DNA from 3 places in the Nonomuraea recticatena genome. Region 3 is predicted to be linked to each of the others. Evidence: riboswitches for the same ligand, from Rfam matches in the RefSeq annotation. Region 3 holds a riboswitch; each other region holds the start of a gene.

The links. A riboswitch is a leader RNA that binds a small molecule or an ion and turns the genes downstream of it on or off. The one in region 3 is predicted to bind thiamine pyrophosphate.
Region 1: linked by a shared signal. The riboswitch ahead of thiO (glycine oxidase ThiO) and the one ahead of ABFX50_RS34905 (purine-cytosine permease family protein) in region 3 are both predicted to bind thiamine pyrophosphate.
Region 2: linked by a shared signal. The riboswitch ahead of thiC (phosphomethylpyrimidine synthase ThiC) and the one ahead of ABFX50_RS34905 (purine-cytosine permease family protein) in region 3 are both predicted to bind thiamine pyrophosphate.

The regions. Positions count from the first base shown of each region.
Region 1 is NZ_BAAATE010000006.1:387,307-390,552, forward strand. It holds gene thiE (thiamine phosphate synthase) at 1-115, opposite strand, end outside; gene ABFX50_RS15830 (Rv2175c family DNA-binding protein) at 93-467, opposite strand; gene ABFX50_RS15835 (NAD(P)/FAD-dependent oxidoreductase) at 498-1,673, opposite strand; TPP riboswitch at 1,731-1,845, shown strand; gene thiO (glycine oxidase ThiO) at 1,834-2,889, shown strand; gene thiS (sulfur carrier protein ThiS) at 2,904-3,104, shown strand; gene ABFX50_RS15850 (thiazole synthase) at 3,097-3,246, shown strand, end outside.
Region 2 is NZ_BAAATE010000012.1:164,005-167,250, forward strand. It holds gene ABFX50_RS23805 (phosphoribosylanthranilate isomerase) at 1-119, shown strand, start outside; gene thiC (phosphomethylpyrimidine synthase ThiC) at 143-1,834, opposite strand; TPP riboswitch at 1,827-1,940, opposite strand; gene clsA (cardiolipin synthase ClsA) at 2,067-2,651, shown strand; gene ABFX50_RS23820 (mannose-1-phosphate guanyltransferase) at 2,656-3,246, shown strand, end outside.
Region 3 is NZ_BAAATE010000024.1:53,766-57,011, forward strand. It holds gene ABFX50_RS34890 (TenA family protein) at 1-164, shown strand, start outside; gene ABFX50_RS34895 (Fpg/Nei family DNA glycosylase) at 208-1,086, shown strand; gene ABFX50_RS34900 (rhodanese-like domain-containing protein) at 1,095-1,418, opposite strand; TPP riboswitch at 1,531-1,645, shown strand; gene ABFX50_RS34905 (purine-cytosine permease family protein) at 1,635-2,981, shown strand; gene ABFX50_RS34910 (methylated-DNA--[protein]-cysteine S-methyltransferase) at 2,978-3,246, opposite strand, start outside.

The sequences.
Region 1 (3,246 bases), on a different contig from region 3:
CGATGTCGACGCCGTTGCCGAGCACCGCGTCGAGGAAGTCGGCCAGGTCTCCCCTGTCACGACGACCGTCGGTGCAGAGGTAGAGGCGGGCCTCAGAAACCGAGCGCTTGGGCACGCCGCTTGACCTCGGTGTGGCGACCTGCCTTGATCGCGTCGATGGGCGAGCCTGGCAGGGACTCGTCAGGGGTGAACAGCCAGCGCAACGACTCGACGTCGTCGTAGCCGGCGTCGAGCAGGAGCGTGAGCGTGCCCGGCAGGCCCTTCACGACGTCCTTGCCCTCGAGGAAGGCCGCCGGCACCTGCGGGCCCCCGCCGCCTCGCCGTACGCCGACGAGCTTGCGGTCCTTGAGGAGCTGCTTGGCCCTGCCGATCGTCAGATCGAGGCGCTCGGCCACCTGGGGGAGAGTGAGCCACTCGCCGACGAGCTGGTCGGTCTCCCGATCTATCTGTGCAACAGAAAGCGTCACGAATCCACCACTACCACATCGCGTCCTTGCTCAAACAACACAATCACGGAGAGCCACCTCGGGATCGGCCAGGCGCCCTGGGTCCAGCCGCTGGCCGGCCTCGATGAGCCTACGGCCCTGGACGAGGTCTCGAGGCCTGTTGACGGTCAGCACAGCCGCCAGCCTGTCGTCGTCGTGCAGCCAGCAGACCGACCACCTGCTCACGGGAGCCGCGGCCGACGGGTCGCCGCGGCGCACCAGGCGGGCCCCGGGGTGGTGGCCCGCGTACTGCACCATGTGGCCGAACTGCTCCGACCAGAAGTACGGAACGGGATCGTACACGGACTCGTCGCCCAGCAGGCTGGCCACGGCGACCTCGGGGGCGTTGAGCGCGGTGTCCCAATGCTCCACGCGCAGCCTGGTGTGGAAGCGGCGCGACCACCAGGCCGCGCAGTCGCCGACGGCGACGACGTTCGGCAGGGAGGCGCGCAGGTGCTCGTCGGTGACGACGCCGTTGTGCAGGTCGATGTCGGAGCCGGCCAGCCACTCGACCGTGGGCCGCACGCCGATGCCGGTCACCACCACGTCGGCCTCCAGGCTCCCGCCGCCGACCAGGCTCACCCCGCCGGGGTCCACGGAGCCGACCATGGTGTTCAGCCGCAGGTCGATGCCGTCGTACCAGGGGATCGTGTGCGCGCCCACCTCGGCGCCGACCACGTGCGCGAGCGGAGCGGGGCCCGCCTCGAGCACCGTGACCGCGCAGCCCGCCCTCATGGCGGCCGTGGCCACCTCCGCGCCGATCCAGCCCGCGCCGATGATCACCACCCTGGCCCCCTGGACGAGCTCGGCGCGCAGCGCCAGCGCGTCGTCGAGGGTGCGCAGGACGTGCTGGCGGCCCTCGCCGGGCAGCCTGATCGGCTCCGCGCCGGTGGCGATCACCAGGCCGTCGTAGGCCATCTCGCCCTCGGTGGTCTCCACCACGCCCTCGGCCAGGCCCTTGGCCGACACCCCCGCCCTGTGCTCCACCCCCATGCCCTCGAGGTCGGAGTCGACGAAGCTGGAGTCGGCGTCACCCAGCAACACCGCCTTCGACAGGGGTGGCCGGTCGTAGGGCCGGTGCCGCTCCTCCCCCAGCAATGTGATCGTGCCGCCGAATCCGCGCGCCCTGAGAGCTTCGGCGCTGCGTACACCGGCCAGTCCCGCACCTACCACCACGACATGCTTCACGGTCAAGACCATAACCAATGGTTCAAGGGGGACGTCCGGCGTGAGTAGGCTGGTCGGTGGAAGACGCGCGGGAGTCCGGCCACACCGGGCTGAGAGGAAGGCTTGACGGGCCTTCGACCGCAAGACACCTGATCCGGATCATGCCGGCGAAGGGAGCGAGATGGACCTGATCGTGGGCGGCGGCGTGGTGGGCCTGTCCATCGCCTGGCGCCTGGCCCGCGCCGGCCAGGACGTCACCGTGATCGACCCGGCCCCCGCCTCCGGCGCCTCCCATGCGGCCGCGGGCATGCTGGCCCCCGTCAGCGAGGTCGCCTACACCGAGGAGCCGCTGCTCAGGCTGGGCCTGGCCGCGCTGGAGCGCTGGCCCGCCTTCGCCGCCGAACTGGAGGCCGACAGCGGCCTGTCGGTCGACTACCGCGCCCACGGCACGCTCGACGTGGCCTTCGGCGCCGACGACCTGGCGGCGCTCGAGGAGCTCGCGGCCTTCATGGACAAGCTGGGGCTGCCCGTCGAGCGGCTGACGGGGCGCGAGTGCCGTCGCCTGGAGCCGATGCTCTCGCCGTCCGTGCGGGGCGGGGTGCTGGCGGGCGGCGACGCGTGGGTGGATCCCCGCCGCGTCACCGCGGCCCTGCTGGCCGCGCTGGAGACGATGAGGGTCCCCGTCGTCCCTCGCCGCGCCACCGACCTGCTCGACGGCGCGGTACGGCTGGCCGACGGCGAGCTCCTGACCGGCGAGCGCGTCGTCCTGGCGGCGGGGGCGTGGAGCGGCGAGCTCGCCGACGTGCCCGTGCGCCCGGTGAAGGGCCAGATCATGCGCCTGCGCTCCCCCCACCCGCTGCTCGGCAGGTGCGTGCGCGGCATGGTGCACGGCTCGCCCGTGTACCTCGTCCCGCGCGGCGACGGCGAGGTGGTGGTCGGCGCGACGCAGGAGGAGTTGGGCTTCGACACCAGGGTGACCGCGGGAGGCCTGTACGAGCTGCTGCGCGACGCCAGGGAGCTGGTGCCGGGCGTCACCGAGCTGGAGCTGGCCGACGTGGTGGCGGGCCTGCGCCCCTGCACCCCCGACAACCTGCCGCTGGTCGGCGAAGTGCGCCGGGGGCTCGCGCTGGCGACCGGACATCACAGAGGCGGAGTCCTGCTGGCTCCGCTCACCACCGCCCTGCTCCAGGGCGAGGAGCCCGAACTGGCCGCCCTGTGCTCGCCACAGCGGTTCTAGACAAGGAAGTGCTGATGGAAGTGACGATCAACGGCGCCGCGCACGAGGTGCCCGACGGCACCACGGTGGCGCAGGCCGTCCAGCGGCTGACCGAGCAGACGACGGGTGTGGCCGTCGCGGTCAACGACGAGGTGGTCACCAGGGGCACGTGGGCGACCACGCCGCTGGCCGACCGCGACAGGATCGAGATTCTCACGGCGGTGCAGGGTGGATGAACTGATCATCGCGGGAGAGAAGTTCTCCTCGCGGCTCATCATGGGCACAGGGGGCGCGCCCTCGCTGGAGGTGCTCGACCAGGCGCTGGTCGCCTCGGGCACCGAGCTGACCACGGTGGCGATGCGCCGCCTCGACCCCGCC
Region 2 (3,246 bases), on a different contig from region 3:
GGCAGGCGATCGAGGCCGCGCGGCCGTGGGGCGTGGACGTCTCGAGCGGCGTCGAGGTGGCCAGGGGCGTGAAGGACTCCGCCCTCATCCGCTCCTTCCTCAGGGCGGCCCGCTCCTAGACTTCGGTCTGTCCCCGCTCCTCTCACGGAAGCGGCGGTCTGTCGGTCAGCTGCACGTAGACCTCGCCGCCCCCGGCCACGAACTCCTCCGACTTGGCGCGCATGCCCTCCGCCGCCCGCAGGTCGTGCGAGATGCGCATCGAGCAGAACTTCGGCCCGCACATGCTGCAGAAGTGCGCCGTCTTCGCGGGCGCGGCGGGCAGCGTCTCGTCGTGGAAGGAGCGGGCGGTGCCGGGGTCGAGGGACAGCTCGAACTGGTCCTCCCACCTGAACTCGAAGCGCGCCTCCGACAGCGCGTCGTCCCACTCCTGGGCCTTCGGGTGCCCCTTGGCGAGGTCGGCGGCGTGCGCGGCGATCTTGTAGGTGATGACGCCGGTCTTGACGTCCTCCCTGTCGGGCAGCCCCAGGTGCTCCTTCGGCGTGACGTAGCAGAGCATGGCGGTGCCGTACCAGCCGATCATGGCCGCGCCGATCCCCGAGGTGATGTGGTCGTAGCCCGGTGCGATGTCGGTGACGAGGGGGCCGAGGGTGTAGAAGGGGGCGTCGTCGCAGAGCTCGCGCTGCAGGTCGACGTTCTCCTTGATCTTGTGCATGGGCACGTGGCCAGGGCCCTCGACCATGACCTGGACGTCGCGGGAGCGCGCGATCCCGGTGAGCTCGCCCAGCGTGCGCAGCTCGGCGAACTGGGCCTCGTCGTTGGCGTCGGCGATCGAGCCGGGGCGCAGGCCGTCGCCGAGGGAGAAGGCGACGTCGTAGGAGGCGAGGATCTCGCACATCTCCTCGAAGTTCTCGTACAGGAAGTTCTCGCGGTGGTGGGCCAGGCACCACGCCGCCATGATCGAGCCGCCGCGCGAGACGATGCCGGTCTTGCGGCCGACGGTGAGGGGGACATAGGACAGACGCACGCCCGCGTGGACGGTCACGTAGTCGACGCCCTGCTCGCACTGCTCGATCAGGGTGTCGCGGTAGACCTCCCACGACAGGTCGGGCGCGACCCCGCCGACCTTCTCCAGCGCCTGGTAGAGCGGCACGGTGCCGATGGGCACGGGTGAGTTGCGGATGATCCACTCGCGGGTGGTGTGGATGTCACGACCCGTCGAGAGGTCCATGACGGTGTCGGCGCCCCAGCGGATGGCCCAGGTCATCTTCTCCACCTCCTCCTCGATGGAGGAGGAGACGGCGGAGTTGCCGATATTGGCGTTGATCTTGACGAGGAAGTTGCGGCCGATGATCATCGGCTCGCTCTCGGGATGGTTGACGTTGGCCGGGATGATCGCCCTGCCCGCGGCCACCTCGGCGCGGACGAACTCGGCCTCGACGCCCTCCCTTACGGCGACGAACTCCATCTCCTTCGTCACGACGCCCCTGCGGGCGTAGGCGAGCTGGGTGACGGGCCCGCCCGCCGCCCTGAGCGGCTGGCGCCGCGCGCCCAGGCGGGGCACGGCCTGGCCGCGCTTCCACGAGGCCTGGTCGCGGTAGCCGTCGTCGAGCGGCTTGACCTGGCGGCCGCCGTACCCGACGACGTCGGCGCGATCGAGGATCCACTGCTCGCGCAGGGGGCTCAGGCCGCGCGTGACGTCGGTCTCGACGGCAGGGTCGGTGTAGGGGCCCGAGGTGTCGTAGACGGTGAACACGGTGCCGTCGCTCAGTCCGATCTCCCGCATGGGGACCCTGAGCTCGCCCTGGTAGGTCTTGGAAAAGCGCGCGCCACTCATCGCGCAAACTCCCTTCGCCGGCATTACCCGGAGCAGGTTCTGGCGGTCGGCGGCTGGTCAGCCGTCCTCTCAGCCCGGTCCGCACCGGGCTCCCGCGTTGGTCGGCGCCACCGTAACCCGATCACCCGGGTGTCGCGCAAGCCCCTGCCGCCCGCGGGCGGCCGAACCCGCGCGGAAACAGCGGGCGGGCGGCTCAGCGTGCGCAGGTGGGTGACGCAGTAGGGTCGGCAGCGTGAGTGAAACTTCCGCCGAGGACCGAATCTGGACGGTTCCGAACCTGCTGAGCTTCCTGCGTCTGCTCGGCGTCCCCGTGTTCCTCTGGCTGGTTCTCGGGCCCAAGGCGGACGGCTGGGCGATCGCGCTGCTCATGGTCGCGGGGTTCACCGACTGGCTCGACGGCAAGATCGCCCGCGCGTGGAACCAGACCAGCAGGCTCGGCCGTCTCATCGACCCCGCCGCCGACAAGCTCTACGTCTTCGCCACCCTGCTCGGCCTGCTGCTGCGCGAGGTCATCCCATGGTGGCTGGTCGCGATCATCCTGGGCCGCGAGATCTTCGTCGGATGTTTCTTCCCCGTGCTCCGCAAGTACGGCTACAAGGCACTGCCCGTGCATTTCCTCGGCAAGGCCGCCATGGCCAATCTGATGTACGCCTTCCCCCTCCTCTTCCTGGCCTCGCACACCGGAGCCTGGTATGCCGATATTGCAAGGATTATCGGATGGGCGTTCGCCATCTGGGGAACGGGCCTGTACTGGTGGGCAGGACTGCTGTATGTGGTACAGGTGCGCCAACTCGTAACCGCTGCGAAGAAGGAGTGATCGAGTGAAGGCGGTCGTCATGGCAGGCGGGGAGGGGACTCGGCTGCGGCCGATGACCGCGAACCAGCCCAAACCCCTGCTCCCCGTGGTCAACCGCCCGATCATGGAACACGTCCTCCGCCTGCTGAAACGCCACGGGTTGACCGAGACCGTCGTCACCGTCCAGTTCCTCGCCGCGCTGGTGCGCAGCTACTTCGGCGACGGCGACGAACTGGGCATGCGCCTGCACTACGCCACCGAAGACCTTCCCCTCGGCACGGCGGGCAGCGTCAAGAACGCGGCCGACAAACTCCGCGATGATCGTTTTCTCGTTATTTCCGGTGACGCCCTGACCGATATCGACTTATCGGACATGATCAGGTTTCACCGCGAGAATTCCGCCCTCGTCACGATCGGGCTGACCCGCGTCCCCAACCCACTCGAGTTCGGCATCATCATCGTTGACGACCAGGGCAGGGTGCAGCGCTTCCTGGAGAAGCCCACCTGGGGCCAGGTCTTCTCCGACACCGTCAACACCGGCATCTACGTGATGGAGCCCGAGGTCCTCGACGAGGTCGCCGCCGGCGAGGCCGTCGACTGGTCCTCCGACATCTTC
Region 3 (3,246 bases):
CTCGCTACCGCGCATGGGTCGACACCTACGCCGATCCCGGTTTCGCCGCCCTGGCTGGGCGCATCGCCGAGATGATCGACGAGGCGGCGCCCGATCTCTCGAGGGCGAAGGAGCTGTTCGCCGAGGGAATGCGACACGAGCTGGCCTTCTGGGACGTCCCGTAGGGCGGAGCTGCTTTCCACAGGCTGTGGACCATATTCTGGACGCATGCCGGAACTTCCCGAAGTGGAGTCGCTCGCCGAGTTCCTGCGCGAGCGGGCGGTGGGGCGCACCATGCTGGCCGTCGACGTCGTCGCCTTCCAGGCGCTCAAGACCTTCGACCCGCCCGTCACCGCGCTCGGCGGGCTGACGGTCACGGGCGTGGCGAGGCACGGCAAGTTCCTCGACCTCGACTGCGACGGCCTCCACCTGGTCTTCCACCTGTCGCGAGCGGGGTGGCTGCGCTGGCGCGACGACCTGTCGGGCGCGAAACCCGTCCGCCCGGGCAAGGGGCCGCTGGCGGTGAGGGTACGGCTGGCGCCCGACGACGACGGCGTGGCGCCGGGCTTCGAGCTGACCGAGGCGGGCACGCAGAAACGCCTGGCCGTCTACGTCGTCAAGGACCCCGAGGAGGTCCCCGGCGTCGCCTCGCTCGGCCCCGACCCTCTCGCGCCCGAGTTCACGCCCAGCGCGCTCAAGCAGATCGTGGGCGGTAACCGCACCCAGATCAAGGGCCTGCTGAGAGACCAGAAGATCATCGCCGGCATCGGCAACGCCTACTCCGACGAGGTGCTGCACGCGGCCAGGATGTCGCCCTTCAAGATCTCGGCCACGCTGACCGACACGCAGATCGCCGACCTGCACGAGGCGATCGTGACCACGCTGCGCGACGCGGTCGAAAGGGCCCACGGCCTGGCCGCCAAGGACCTCAAGGCGGAGAAGAAGTCGGGGCTGCGCGTGCACAACAGGGCGGGGCAGACGTGCGACGTGTGCGGTGACACGATCCGCGAGGTGTCGTTCGCCGACTCCTCGCTGCAGTACTGCCCCACCTGCCAGACCGAGGGCAAGATCCTCGCCGACCGGCGGATGTCCAAGCTGCTGAAGTAGGGCCCCGCTCAGGCGACGAAGGGCGGCTGACCCGTCTCGCTCACCATGGGCTTGCGGGCCATCTCCCACGACTGCATGCCGCCGCCGACGTTGACGGCGTCGCGCCCGATGTGGTTCAGCCATGCGGCGGCGTGCGCCGAGCGGCCGCCGACCCTGCACACGACGTACACCTGCTGGTCGGCGGGCACCTCCTCGACCCGCGCCTGCAACTCGGCGAGCGGGATGTGCACCGCCTCGGGGGCGTGGCCCGCGACCCATTCGTCCTGCTCACGGACGTCGAGCAGGTAGGCGCCCGCGGGCACGTCGGTCACTTCGATCTCAGGAACACTCATACCTCCATTCTCGGGGAACCGAACCCCTGACCACGCCCGGAGGGGCGACGCGTGAGGCTTCGAGGAGCGGCCTCTTGCCAGAAAGTCGTTAAGTGACATAATTCGGTCGAAAATTACAAACCGCGGGAGCTCGGGCGATGACCGGGCTGAGAGGGCGGCTCCTGCGCCGCCGACCGCATGAACCTGTCCGGGTAATGCCGGCGTAGGGAGCGTGTGATGACGCATGTCATCGACCCCAAGCATGCAGAAGTCCCTCTGACCCTCGACGAGGCTCCCCCCAAGACTCTCGGCATCCTCGACCAGGGCGCGTTCTGGGCCAACCTGGGCGTCAGCCTCCTCGGCTTCTCCTTCGCGCTCTTCCTCATCAACCCCCTCCTCGACGACAACCCGCTGTCGATGACGGCCGCGGTCACCGCGACCGTCGTCGGCAGCCTCATCGGCACCGCCATGGTGGGCCTGGCCGCCATCCCCGGCGCGCAGACGGGCCAGCCCGCGATGGTCCTGCTCAGAGGGCTGTTCGGGGCCAAGCTCTCCTACGTCCCGACCGTGCTCAACATCATCCAGATGCTCGGGTGGGGCGCCTTCGAGCTGTGGGTCATCTCGATGGGCGCGCAGGCCATCTTCGGCGACGCCGTGCCGTACGCGGTCTGGGTGCTCCTCGCGGGGGCGATCACCACCGGGCTGACGATCTACCCGCTCGGCGCCATCAGGCTGATCAGGCGGGTCGTCACGATCGGCGTGATCATCTCGACCATCTGGTTCGCTGTCGTCTTCCTGCGCTCGGCCCCGGCGCCGTCCGGCGGCAGCTGGGACGCCTTCGCCCCCGCCGTCGACTTCGTGATCGCGCTGTCGGTGTCGTGGGTGCCGGTGGCCGCCGACTACGCCAGGCACTCGCGCAGCAGCCGCGCCGCCTTCACCGGCGTCGTGGGCGGCTACACGGTCGCGCAGGTCGCCTGCCTGGCCATCGGCGTCTACGCGGTCGCGATCGCCGGGCACGACGCCGTGCTGAACGATCCGACCACGGTGTTCGGCCCGTTCGTGGCCGCCCCGCTGGGCGCGCTGTTCTTCGGCATCCTGGTGCTGCGTGAGACCGACCAGTCCTTCGCCAACGTCTACTCCACCGCCATGTCGCTGCAGAACCTCATGCCCCGCGTGGACAGGCGCATCTTCTCCATCGCGATCGGCGTGCTGACCATCGGCGTGGCGCTGCTGGTGGACGTCAACTCCTACAGCGCCTTCCTCAGCATCATCGGCGCCGTCTTCGTCCCGATGCTGGGCGTCCTCGTGGTCGACTACTTCGTGCTCGGCCGCGCCAGCACGTGGGACACCAGTGAGCACGCCCCCTCGCGCTGGCCGATGGTCGCGCCGTGGGCGCTGGGCTTCGTCACCTGGTGGCTGCTGGCCGCGCCCTCGACGATCAGCTGGTGGGCGGCGATCTGGGACGGCGCGCGCACGGCGCTGGGCTTCACCAGGCAGCCGTGGATGAGCGCGGCCGTGGGCGCGTTCCTGGTGGCGGGCCTGGTCACCCTGGCCATCGGCTTCGTACGGCGAAGCAGGCGCTAACCCTCGATCCTCAGCAGGCGCTCAAGGGCGGTCGCCCCGCCCGGATAGCTCTCGCGGTCGCGGACCCGGTGGCATGGCACGATCACGCACACCGGGTTCGCGTTCAGCGCGTTGCCCACCGCGCGCAGCGCCTGTGGCCGTCCGATGCGCGCCCCGAGGTCGGCGGTGGTGGTGCTGGTGCCGTACGGCACTGCCATGGTCATCTGCAGCAACGTGCGCGCGAACGGCGTGGCCAGCTGCAGGTCGACGGGGGTGGTGAAGGCGC